3 regions of the Bacillus cereus group sp. BfR-BA-01383 genome follow, and region 1 is predicted to be linked to each of the others. Evidence: riboswitches for the same ligand, from Rfam matches in the RefSeq annotation. Region 1 holds a riboswitch; each other region holds the start of a gene.

Region 1 (4,269 bases):
ACGAAAATAAAAGCGGGTTGTGGGCTTTTTTTGCAACAATTGAGTAGAAAAAGCGAAGTGGGAGACAATAAAATGGAATTTCTATGTGCGATTATTATCATTCGTTAAACATAGAAAGTATCGCGTAATGGTACGGAGGTTATGATGCGAAAATTATTATATCTTATAGTATGCATTAGTTTTGTGCTTTTTGTTTCACCGAGTGTATCAGTAGCACAATATGATGCACCGCTCATGGAAGATGCTCTTTATTCTGTGTTATTTCCAAAAATAAATGAAGCGATTGAGAAACAATATGGAAAATTAAAACCGTTTGATTGTTCTAAAATTATTAGTTTAAAAAAACTTTATAGCGGTACATATTTATTTCAAGCAGTAATTGAAATAACGAAATATGAATCAGGAATAGGTGGTAAAGTACTTCCTCCGTTTGAGAAGATAAGTATGACATTTAACAATGAAGAAGGAGAATGGACTATTACAAAAATATCTGTAAAGCGCTTACCAAATGATACGAAACTAAACTGTAAAAAACCAATATAAAAAATTGTTTGACAAATAAAATGGTCCTTTGGTATTGTTAATAGCAACAATTAGATGTTTGAAAATTAAATAGACTTACCTCATCTACTCTCAAAGGTAGAGGCCGCGATAGGAAAGAGTAAACTATGGGAGATTTAGTGGAATCTGTGATCATAGGTTGAAAGGGACTATTGCCGAAATATAAGAATGACCACCTTATTCATATATTGGGACTACATTGAATAAATGTAGTACTGTCATAAGATTTATTTTATGGAGAGCTATTTGGAGATGTTGATGCGGTTTCTTATTTTGAGAAGATAACAACTCGTTTATTTTTTCAATATATATTTTTCCTAATAAGAAACGCGTGTGAACATTGTTCCGCGCGTTTTTTGTCTATCTAAAAGCGTGCTGCAATGAATAGAAGATTGGGGTTATGAGTTTTAGAGGAAATAAGGGAGGAATTCAAATGTATTTACACGGCACAAGCCGAATCAATGGGCAAGGACACTTAGAAATTGGAGGGTGCGATACGACGCAGCTAGCAAAACAATACGGAACACCACTTTATGTGTACGATGAAGAGTCTATTCGTAGGAAATGTCGTGCGTTTCATCGTGCTTTTAAAGAAAGTGGTTTCTCTTATCAAGTAGCATATGCTAGCAAGGCGTTCTTGTGCATGGAGATGTGCCGAGTAGCTCGTGAAGAAAATATGTCTTTAGATGTTGTTTCTGGAGGAGAATTATATACTGCGCTTCAAGCAGGATTTCCGGCATCGCGCATTCATTTTCACGGAAATAATAAAACAGAAGAAGAAATGATTATGGCTCTTCAGGCGAATATTGGTTGTTTTGTAGTAGATAATTTCTTAGAATTAGAAATTTTGCATGACTTAGCAGTGCAACATGGAAAATTTGTGAACATACTAATCCGTGTAACGCCAGGAGTAGAGGCACATACACACGAATATATAACAACAGGTCAAGAGGATTCGAAATTTGGATTTGGTGTTTCAAATGGTCAAGCGATGCAAGCAATTGAGCTTGCTTTGCAAAAATCAAATTATAATGTGCTAGGAATTCACTCGCACATCGGATCACAAATATTTGAAACGGCTGGATTTGTTCGAGCAATTGAAGTTCTTCGCCAATTTTTAGAAGAAGTGAGAGAGCAAACAAATTATGTAGTAAAAGTGTTGAATGTGGGCGGAGGATTCGGAATACGCTACACAGATTCGGATACGCCATTAACACTTGAGACATATGTGCGAGCTGTAACAAGTGCAGTGAGAGAACAATTTACAGTATGTAACTATCCATTGCCAGAAATATGGGTTGAACCAGGACGTAGTATTGTAGGTGATGCTGGAACGACACTTTATACAGTCGGAGCGGTGAAAGATATTCCTGGCATAAGAAAATATGTTTCAGTAGATGGTGGAATGACGGATAATTTAAGACCTGCCTTATATAACGCTCGTTATGAAGCAATGTTAGCGAATCGAGGGAATGATGCGAATGAGGAACTCGTTTCGGTTGCTGGGAAATGCTGTGAGAGTGGAGATATGCTGATTTGGGATATTCATCTACCGAAAGTCGCTTCTTCTGATTTACTAGCAATTTCTTGCACGGGGGCATATGGGTATTCAATGGCGAATAATTATAATCGTATTCGGAGACCAGCTGTCGTCTTTGCAAAAGGTGGGACATCACAAATTGTTGTAGAGCGTGAAACATATGAAAATATTATCGGGAACGATCGCATACGTATTAAAGAGCTGGTGTGAATGAGAAAGAAGGAGTTGTCTAGTAAAGGCAACTCCTTTTAAAAAAGAAAAATAATTAAATATATCGGAAAACTAGGATTGAAAAAAATCTGAATTGTGATAAAATACAAATACAAAGCTTATCAAGAGAAGCGGAGGGAACTGGCCCGACGAAGCTCGGCAACCTGCTTATAGAAAGCAAGGTGCTAAATCCAGCAAAATGGAATCCATTTTGAAAGATAAGGTAAAATATATTACCGAACAGTCTTTTCGAAATGGGAAAGATTTTTTTTATGAATAAAAGGGGGGCTGTTCGCGTGAGCGTACGGGAGCATTTTGATGAAGTGTCTGAGAAGATTCAAGCGATGCTTGCTGATATGAAATATGGTTCAATTACAATTGTTGTGCAAGATGGAAAAGTAATTCAATTAGAGAAAAGTGAAAAAGTACGTTTAAAGTAAAAAGCGCTGACTAGAAAAACTAGAGGCGGTTTTAATCTATTTTATTAGATTAAAACCGTCTTTTTGCTTTTACAGGGGGAAAAAACATGTTGACGTATGAAACGTGGGAAGAAAATAGCGTTTCATTTTCAGAAGAAGATGAAACGAAAGGCGCGTTATCAGTATTAAGTTGGGCTTATAAAGAATATAAAGGTGAAATCGTATACGCATGTAGCTTTGGAGTGGAGGGTATGGTGTTACTACATCTTATAAACCAAGTAAATCCATCTGCTAAAGTTGTATTTTTGGATACAAATGTTCATTTTCAAGAAACGTATGAATTAATTCAAAAGGTGAAGGAACGATTTCCTTCATTAAATATTATAGAAAAACAGCCAGAAATTACACTTGAAGAACAGGCGAAGCTTCATGGAGAAAAATTGTGGGAAAGTAATCCGAACCTTTGCTGTAAGATTAGAAAAATTTTACCGTTAGAAAAATCACTAGCACATGAAAAAGCTTGGATATCAGGATTAAGAAGGGAACAATCAGAAACTCGCAAACATACAAACTTTATAAATCAAGATCATCGTTTTCAATCTATTAAAATTTGTCCGCTCATTCATTGGACTTGGAAAGAAGTTTGGCGATATGTATACAAACACAGTTTGCCATATAATCCACTGCATGATGTTGGGTATCCAAGTATTGGGTGTGAGAAGTGTACGTTACCTGTAGATGGTGGCGATTCAAGAGATGGTAGATGGGCTGGCAAAGTGAAAACAGAATGTGGTCTTCATTATCAATAAGATAAATTGAAAAATAAAGCTAAGAGAGGATATAGAAAATGAGTACAAGAAACGAATTAGTAAACCGTATAGATGAGACATACGACGTATCACAAATTGAAAAAGAAATTAAATTAGACAAAATTGCGTTAAGTGATTTAGAGCTGTTAGCGACAGGTGGATATAGCCCACTTACAGGGTTTTTAGGAAAGAATGATTATGATTCGGTCGTAGAAACCCTTCGTTTAGCAAATGGGAGCATATGGAGTATACCAATTACATTGCCGATAACAGAAGATGTAGCAGAGAGGCTGGAAGTTGGAGAGGAAGTAAAGCTTGTTAACGATGGAAATATATATGGTGTCATTCAAATCGAAGATATTTTTGTACCGGATAAAGAAAAAGAAGCGTTACTCGTATACAAAACGACGGATGAGGCTCATCCAGGAGTGAAAAAATTATATGAGCGACCGAACGTTTACGTTGGAGGGGCTATTACTCTTATAAAGCGCCTTGAAAATAATCAATTTCCGTCTTATCACTTAGATCCAATTGAAACGAGGGAAGAATTTAAAAAACGTGGCTGGAAAACAGTAGTGGGATTCCAAACAAGAAACCCAGTGCATCGAGCTCATGAATACATTCAAAAGTCGGCTCTTGAAATTGTAGATGGTCTCTTTTTAAATCCGCTCGTTGGCGAAACGAAATCAGATGATATTCCAGCTGATGTAAGGATGGAAAGTTATGAAGT
Region 2 (4,269 bases), on a different contig from region 1:
CCATTAAAAAAATTCTTTAATACAAGTGGAATGCGTTACCGCGAACTTGGTTTGAAAGATAAGTTAAAAGATGCAAGTGAAGACGAAATGTACGAACTTTTAGCATCTGATGGCATGTTGATTAAACGTCCAATCGTAACAGATGGAACGAGTGTAACACTTGGTTTTAACGAAGAGCAGTTTGAAAGTGTGTGGAAAAAGTACCAATAAGGTATTTTTACATAATTAATACATTCACTGGAGGTACAGTCATGAGCATTCCAAATAATTTACGTTACTCTGAAGAACACGAATGGGTAAAAACAGAAGGTAATGAAGTTGTTATCGGTATTACTCACTTTGCACAAGGTGAGCTAGGCGATATCGTATTCGTTGAACTTCCTGAAGTAGGTGCAACAATTGAAGCTGACGAGCCATTCGGAAGCGTAGAATCTGTTAAAACAGTTTCTGAATTATACGCACCTGTAAGTGGTAAAGTTGTAGCAGTAAACGAAGAATTAAGTGACCAACCAGAACTTGTTAACGAATCTCCATACGAGGGTGCATGGATGGTTAAAGTTGAACTTTCTGATGCAAGCCAAGTTGAGAAGTTATTAACTGCAGAAAAATATGCAGAAATGACGAACCAAGACTAATTATAGTCGAATAAAAAGGACAGCCTTTGTGCTGTCCTTTTTATTTTGTGTTACATAATGAATTTGAAAGCACATATATATTAATTATTATATAGGAGAAGGTTTTTGAAAAAAGTTTTTTCACTGAGGATGCGATTCTTCCTATGAAGAAAAAAGCATCTTCTGTACGAAAGAACCTTAGCCAACAGGGCTGAACAGTCGCCTCCGCTTTTCTTTTGCAAAAATAAACAGGAAACAACATGAAAATAACGAATATACTATATACTAAGTTAAAGGTTGTATAGTATATGGTGATCGGGTGATGACATATGATTTATGTAGAAAAAGTCATTATTGTAGAAGGTAAATCAGACAGAAGAAAGATTGAATCTATTATTCGTGAACCGGTGGAAATTGTTTGTACAAATGGTACAATTGGTTTATCGAAAATGGATGAGCTCATTGATCAGTTTTTTGATAAGGAAGTGTATGTACTAGTGGATGCTGATGATGCTGGAGAAAAGTTAAGGAAACAATTTCGCAAAGAATTTCCACAAGCAGAGCATATTTATATTGATCGCTCGTACCGAGAAGTGGCAACTGCGCCGTCTTCACACTTAGCAAATGTATTATGGGGAGCTGACATTGACGTTTATACAGAATATTTACGGTAAGGAATGATAGAAGTGATTGACTGGACAGGAGCCGAAGCTACAGCCCTAATAGAAAATGAAGAAAAAACAGTGTTATATGTGTATACTCCAATGTGTGGAACATGCCAATTGGCAAAAAAGATGTTAACGGTCGTTGAGATGACAATTGAAGATTTGAAAATTGGAATGTTAGATTTAAATTATGCCCCGCATTTAGCAAAAGAGTATGGGATCGAAAGTGTACCGTGCTTACTTGTTTTTGAAAATGGGACACTAATGAAGAAGATATATGCATTTCATTCGGTTGAATATTTATATACGGAATTAAAGTAGGCGGCAAAGTTTTTGCCGCCTCGACATATTTCTTGGGAAATATGTCGAGAACCAGGATGGTTACAGTATTTGTCGAGCGAAAGTAACAGGATTGCTCTTTAGTAAGAGGGAATGGTATGTAATAGAAAGTGATATGAAGGATGTGATTTAGGGTGAAATTATATTCTTTGCTGCAATCATTTGTAAATTACGCTAATGGTCAATATCATTTAGAACCGCTTTTAAGACAAGGAGAAAAAACTGTTAATTTTCGCTTTGGAGATGAGAGTTATTCATTACAAATTTCAAGAGACTATATAGAACTGTTGAAAGAGGAAAGAGGAACGGAACAAATTGTTTGTGTGGATGAAGAGGATGTAGAGCAATTGGTGAACGGAAATGTACGATTGCAAATGCTAATAAACGATGGACGTGTACAATATTTAGGAACATATCGAACGATGCTATTGGTTGAATCGATGTTCCATATATGTAAACCGATGTCAGTAGGTGCTTAAAATTCTGAAGGTTCATTTTTTGCGAAAATTTCTGTTGACATGGTGTGTGGATGTTGATACAATTCAATTCATAAAATATAGACAATTTCATAAATTACAAATCAGACGAAAATTAAATCTGATTTCTCTTATCAAGAGAGGTGGAGGGACTGTGCCCTGTGAAGCCCGGCAACCGTCAACTTATGTTGAAATGGTGCCAATTCCTGCAAAGCAAATGCTTTGAGAGATGAGAGAGAGGGATAATGTTGTTATATACGCATATAAACCTTTCTGCTTCTCTAAAGCGGAAAGGTTTTTTTGTTGTTTGAATGTGGAGGACATTCAAATAATAAAAGGAGTTATAACGATGGACTACACGCATCAAAAATAAAAAATTGCGGAGTCGATCTAAGGTTTTATGAAATCTAGCTCCAGCGGCTAGAACAGTCGGTCGTTTCATCCCCTCCTATGAGGCAAAAAACGCCTCTACGTCAGGGATTCCAACGTCCTCTTGTTCTAAACGAGCCGCTTGCGCTTTTTATTTAAAAAAGGGGTGAACATCATGATCTTATTAGAAAATGTAAGGAAAATATATAAGGCAAAAAGCGGTGATGTCACTGCTGTAGATAACGCCAATTTAAAAATAGAAAAAGGCGAGATATTTGGTGTTATCGGATATAGTGGCGCCGGAAAAAGTTCTTTAATCAGGTTGTTTAATCAGTTAGAGAAACCAACTTCTGGCCAAATTACAATTGCAAATCGTGTCATTTCAGCAATTACAGGAAGTGAGCTTCGGAAGGCAAGGCAAGAAATCGGAATGATTTTTCAGCACTTCAACTTACTTTGGTCACGAACTGTGCGGGAAAATATCGCATTCCCACTTGAGATTGCAGGCGTTGATAAGGAGAAGAGAAGAAAACGTGTTGATGAGTTAATTCATCTTGTTGGGTTAGAGGGAAGAGGGGACGCATACCCATCTCAGTTAAGTGGTGGACAAAAGCAACGCGTCGGGATTGCAAGAGCATTAGCTAATAATCCACAAGTACTTTTATGTGATGAAGCAACGTCAGCTCTTGACCCAGAAACGACGGATCAAATTTTAGATTTACTTCTAGATATTAATAAGCGTCTCGGTTTAACAATTGTACTAATTACACATGAGATGCATGTAATTCGAAAGATTTGTAATCGCGTTGCCGTAATGGAGAGAGGAAAGATTGTAGAAACGGGTCCAGTACTTGACGTATTCCGTAATCCGCAGCAGGACATTACGAAACGATTTGTACAGCAGTTAACGGATTCTGAAGATACAAATGAAACGATTGAAAGTTTAATTGAAAAATACCCAGATGGAAAAGTGATTCGCTTGCAGTTTATCGGTGAAGCTGTAGAAAGACCGGTACTTCAAAGATTAATGCAGCGCAGTGATATAGAAGTGAGCATTTTGCAAGGAAATATCGCACAAACGAATAACGGTTCTTACGGTAGTTTAGTCGTTCATTTAAATGGTGAGGAAACTGCGATCCAGCAAGCGATAGAAGGAATTCATCAAGATCAAGTAGAGCTGGAGGTGATTGCACATGGATAAGTTACTCACAAATGTTGATTGGAATCAAATGTTAGAAGCAACTGGTGAAACGTTATATATGACGGCAATCGCAGCTCTTGCCACATTTGTTTTAGGACTTATTTTAGGATTGTTACTTTTCATGACAGCGAAAGATAATTTATGGGAAAACAAATCGATTAATACGGTGATTGGAGCGTTCGTAAACATATTCCGTTCTATACCGTTTATCATTTTAATTATTTTATTAATCCCATTCACAAAAATCCTTCTTGGAACAATTCTTGGAGCGAGTGCGGCATTGCCAGCTTTAATTATCGGAGCGGCACCATTTTATGCAAGAATGGTTGAAATCGCACTTCGTGAAATTGATAAAGGTGTAATTGAAGCCTCAAAAGCAATGGGGGCAAAAACAAGCACAATTATTTTGAAAGTGTTAATTCCAGAATCATTACCAGCCTTAGTATCTGGTATTACGGTAACGACAATTGCTTTAGTAGGCTATACGGCAATGGCGGGAGTTGTTGGTGCTGGTGGCCTTGGGACACTTGCTTACTTAGAAGGGTTCCAACGAGGAAATAACGATGTAACAATCGTTGCAACAATTTGTGTATTACTCGTTGTAT
Region 3 (4,269 bases), on a different contig from region 1:
AATTTTCTCTCCTGAAACTTTTGCATCTTGCACTAATTTTATTAACGAGTGCTCATCCGTAGCACTTTCAACACGTTTTATTTTTGTCGGAAGCAATTTACCTACATCACTCATAATAGGATGATCGAGTTGTTTTTTATACGTATGTATAGACGCTGTTAACAACACCGTATACGCTATAATGACAACTACTATCTTTCTTTTTTTCAAATGACACTCTCCTCTTCTAACGTTCTTCCTCTTCATATTGTACCTATTTTCCTAAGAAGAAAGTACTAACAAAAAAGAGAGAGCTCACTTATTTCAGGTCCCTCCCTCATCAAGACTATCACTTTGCTGCTGGCAATTGTATGGGCTCAAACTTTATTCCTCTCATAACAACATGTTTCAAGAAACACTTAAATATGATGTAAAGAAAAACAACTAATTTCAGGAGGTCATTATGAAAGCTATTATTTGCACAAAGTATGGACCACCTAATGTTCTCCAGCTTCAAAATATAGAAAAGCCTAAACCTAAAAAGAATGAAGTATTAGTTAAAATTCACGCAACCAGTGTAACGACTGGAGATTGTAGAATACGTGGCTTTAATAGCCCCCTCTTATTTTGGGTTCCTATGCGGATCATATTAGGTTTCAGAAAACCGAGAAAACCTATACTCGGCGTAGAATTATCCGGGGAAATCGAAGAAATAGGAACAGATGTAACTCAATTTAAAAAAGGAGACCCAATTTTTGCATTAACAGAACTAAACCTTGGTGGTTATGCCGAATACACATGCGTGCATGAAAGTGGATTAATAGCATTAAAACCTACCAATGTGACGTATGAAGAAGCTGCAGTTATTCCTTTTGGCGGAACTTCAGCATTGCACTTCCTGAGAAAGGGCCTTATAAAAAAGGGGCAACAAGTGCTGATATACGGTGCCTCTGGATCAGTAGGAACGGCTGCCGTACAACTTGCTAAATATTTCGGAGCGACCGTTACAGCTGTTTGTAGTAATTCAAATTTTGAACTAGTGCAATCTTTAGGGGCTGATAAAGTAATTGATTATACGAAAGAAGATTTTACAAAGCGAGATGAACGCTACGATATTATATTTGATGCAGTTGGAAAAATTAAAAAATCCCTTTGCCAAAAAGTATTAACGCCTACTAGCAAATATGTATCTGTTAATGGAATGATGGCAAAAGTAAGTAAAGAGGATATGATTCTACTAAAAAAATTAACTGAAACAGAAGATCTAAAGCCGGTTATTGATAGAACTTACCGTTTAGAAGAAATTCCCGAAGCCCATATATATATAGAAAAAGGGCATAAAAAAGGGAACGTTTCTATTACCTTAAAATAAAATATTTTCAGAAAATATCATTGACAATTCTTTTTGTAAGATTTACTATTAGTACCATATTTAAAAACTACATACACATACTCTTATCAAGAGTGGCGGAGGGACTGGCCCTATGATGCCCGGCAACCGAGCTTATAACGTATAAGCTAAGGTGCTAATTCCTGCAGAACGATTTTCGTTTTGGAAGATAAGAGAGGAACCTATTTCGTCTATTCGGCACCTCTCTTATTTTGGAGAGGTGCTTTTTATTTTGGAACGTATATTAAGGGGGAATTATAGATGAAAAAGGTATTATTAAGTATTGTAAGTGGAGCTGTATTATTGTTAGGTGCATGTGGTGCTAATTCTGATAAAGAGGTAAAAGCATTAGATGAGAAAAAGATTACCGTTGGTGTAACAGGTGGGCCGCATGAACAAATTTTTGAAAAGGTGAAAGAAGTTGCAGCAAAAGATGGGCTCGAAATTGATGTAAAAGTATTTAATGATTATGTAGCACCGAACGTATCTTTAGATGAAAAAAGCCTTGATGTAAATAGCTATCAAACTAAATCTTATTTAGACGTATTTAAAGCCGAACGAAACATGAAATTAACTGAAGTATTTTCAACAGTAACATTCCCTATGGGCGTATATTCTAAAGACATAAAAGATGTAAAAGACTTAAAAGAGGGTGATGCAATTGCTGTCCCAAATGACCCAACAAATGAACTTCGAGCTTTAAAGCTATTTGAAAAAGCAGGAGTTTTAAAGGTTGATCCAAAGGCTACAGAAAAAGCGACTGCAAAAGATGTAATTGAAAATCCAAAAAACTTAAAGATTGTTGAATTAGAGGCCGCTCAATTACCAACACAGCTAAGTGAAGTAAAAGCAGCTGCAATTAACACGAACTTCGCATTAGGTGCAAAATTAAGTCCAGCGAAAGACTCTATTTTCCGAGAAGGAAAAGATTCACCATATGTGAACTGGGTTGTTGTTCGTACAGAAAATAAAGATGATGCTGTCGTAAACAAATTAAAGAAAGCTTATCAATCTAAAGAAGTAAAAGAATTTATTGAGAAAAAATTTGATGGTTCTGTTTTACCGTCTTGGTAGGAGCTGACGATAATGATTGAATTAAAAAATATTTCCAAAGTATTTTCAACAAAAAAAGGGTATGTCGAAGCTCTTAAATCAACTTCTCTTAAAGTGGCAAAGGGCGAAGTATTTGGAATCATCGGATATAGCGGCGCTGGTAAAAGTACATTAATTCGCTGTGTAAATTTATTAGAAAAACCAACGACAGGAACTATCATTGTAAACAATCAAGACTTAACAACACTATCGACAAAAGAACTAGCAAAAGCGCGACAAAAAATCGGAATGATTTTTCAAGGGTTCAATTTACTTAAAACTGTTACCGTCTATGAAAATATTGCATTACCTTTACGCCTTGCTGGCATTCCAAAAGCAGAAATTGAAAAAAGGGTAGAAAAGTATTTACGCATTGTCGATCTTTTTAACCGTAAAGATGCATATCCAAGTGAACTTTCTGGCGGTCAAAAACAGCGTGTTGCCATTGCACGTGCACTATCACATGAACCTGAAGTTTTATTAAGCGATGAAGCAACAAGCGCTTTAGACCCAGAAACAACCGATTCTATTCTTGACTTACTATTAAAGATCAACGAAGAAATTGGAATTACGATTTTACTCATTACACATGAAATGAATGTCATCCAGCGTATATGTGACCGCGTTGCCGTTATGGAACAAGGGGCTATAGTCGAAAGCGGGACTGTGAAAGATATTTTCACAAACCCGCAACATGTAACGACGAAGAAATTTGTAAATAGCGCATTTGCAGCGAAAATCCCAGAAGAAGTACAAAAAGAACTGCAAACTACTGGTGAAATTGTAACACTTTCTTTTATAGGAAATTCTTCAGGAGAACCAGCATTAGCTGTCGCTACAAAACGTTTCCAAGTATATCCGAATATTTTATCTGGTAATATTACACAGTTAAAACATGAGGCATATGGGAAACTTGTCGTTCATATGCAAGGGGAAGAAAACGAAGTACACCGTGCTTTATCATTTTTACAAGAGCAAGGTATCATCATAGAAGGAGGTAGAACGGATTATGGGAAACAAGTCCTTTTTGGATGAATGGGGTAACGTCATATGGGAAGCAACAATTCAAACATTTCAAATGACATCTATTTCACTAATTATCTCTATCCTTATCGCATTACCTCTTGGTGTCACACTTGTTTTAACGAGACCTGGTGGACAGCACGAAAATAAAATTGTCTATCCTATTCTTAATACAGTTATCAATGTCATTCGCTCTCTTCCATTTATCATTCTATTATTTTTCATCTTGCCTTTTACAAAATTTCTAATGGGAACATCCATTGGTGTGCAAGGTGTTATCGTACCACTTGTCGTATTCACAGCCCCTTACATTGCACGTTTAATGGAAACGGCTTTATTAGAAGTGGATCGCGGCGTCATTGAAGCCTATCAAGCAATGGGCGTTTCTACTATTAAAATCATTTGGCACGTCATGGTTAAAGAAGCCCGTCCATCTCTTGTACTTGGATTAACAATCGCAACCATTGGCCTAATCGGTGCAACAGCAATGGCTGGTCTTGTAGGTGCTGGCGGGCTAGGAGACTTAGCATATCGCTTCGGACATTTACGCTACGAACCGGAAGTAATGTATGCAACCGTCTTTATTTTAATTGTTCTCGTTCAAGGGTTGCAGTCTTTAGGGAATGGTGTTGCACGAAGATTGAAGAAAGATTAAAAAGAAGGCATCTCACCAGTGCAGTGACCCCTGTCAAGTAGACAGGATTTAAAAAGCGCAGCTAAGCAACCTGAGTTCTATATTTATACGGACTCAGGTTATTTAATTTCTTTTGAAATCTTTGATGATT

The links. Region 1 has a riboswitch for S-adenosylmethionine ahead of MR065_RS13520 (YezD family protein). Riboswitches for the same ligand answer to the same signal wherever they lie in the genome.
Positions count from the first base shown of each region.
Region 2: it holds a riboswitch for S-adenosylmethionine, as region 1 does, so the genes downstream of both, MR065_RS18150 (methionine ABC transporter ATP-binding protein) here and MR065_RS13520 (YezD family protein) in region 1, are expected to answer to the same signal.
Region 3: it holds a riboswitch for S-adenosylmethionine, as region 1 does, so the genes downstream of both, MR065_RS26085 (MetQ/NlpA family ABC transporter substrate-binding protein) here and MR065_RS13520 (YezD family protein) in region 1, are expected to answer to the same signal.

Region 1 is NZ_JAKUFP010000012.1:25,473-29,741, forward strand. Features, by position in the region: gene MR065_RS13510 (DUF3888 domain-containing protein) at 145-543, shown strand; lysine riboswitch at 633-814, shown strand; gene lysA (diaminopimelate decarboxylase) at 995-2,311, shown strand; SAM riboswitch class I at 2,428-2,536, shown strand; gene MR065_RS13520 (YezD family protein) at 2,608-2,751, shown strand; gene MR065_RS13525 (phosphoadenylyl-sulfate reductase) at 2,838-3,539, shown strand; gene sat (sulfate adenylyltransferase) at 3,578-4,269, shown strand, end outside.
Region 2 is NZ_JAKUFP010000021.1:23,129-27,397, forward strand. Features, by position in the region: gene MR065_RS18125 (arsenate reductase family protein) at 1-210, shown strand, start outside; gene gcvH (glycine cleavage system protein GcvH) at 252-635, shown strand; gene MR065_RS18135 (toprim domain-containing protein) at 944-1,288, shown strand; gene MR065_RS18140 (thioredoxin family protein) at 1,292-1,600, shown strand; gene MR065_RS18145 (hypothetical protein) at 1,753-2,097, shown strand; SAM riboswitch class I at 2,223-2,330, shown strand; gene MR065_RS18150 (methionine ABC transporter ATP-binding protein) at 2,639-3,664, shown strand; gene MR065_RS18155 (methionine ABC transporter permease) at 3,657-4,269, shown strand, end outside.
Region 3 is NZ_JAKUFP010000060.1:8,710-12,978, forward strand. Features, by position in the region: gene MR065_RS26075 (FAD-binding oxidoreductase) at 1-210, opposite strand, end outside; gene MR065_RS26080 (NAD(P)-dependent alcohol dehydrogenase) at 443-1,351, shown strand; SAM riboswitch class I at 1,432-1,545, shown strand; gene MR065_RS26085 (MetQ/NlpA family ABC transporter substrate-binding protein) at 1,631-2,443, shown strand; gene MR065_RS26090 (methionine ABC transporter ATP-binding protein) at 2,456-3,496, shown strand; gene MR065_RS26095 (methionine ABC transporter permease) at 3,471-4,139, shown strand; partial or broken gene MR065_RS27855 (IS3 family transposase) at 4,201-4,269, opposite strand, start outside.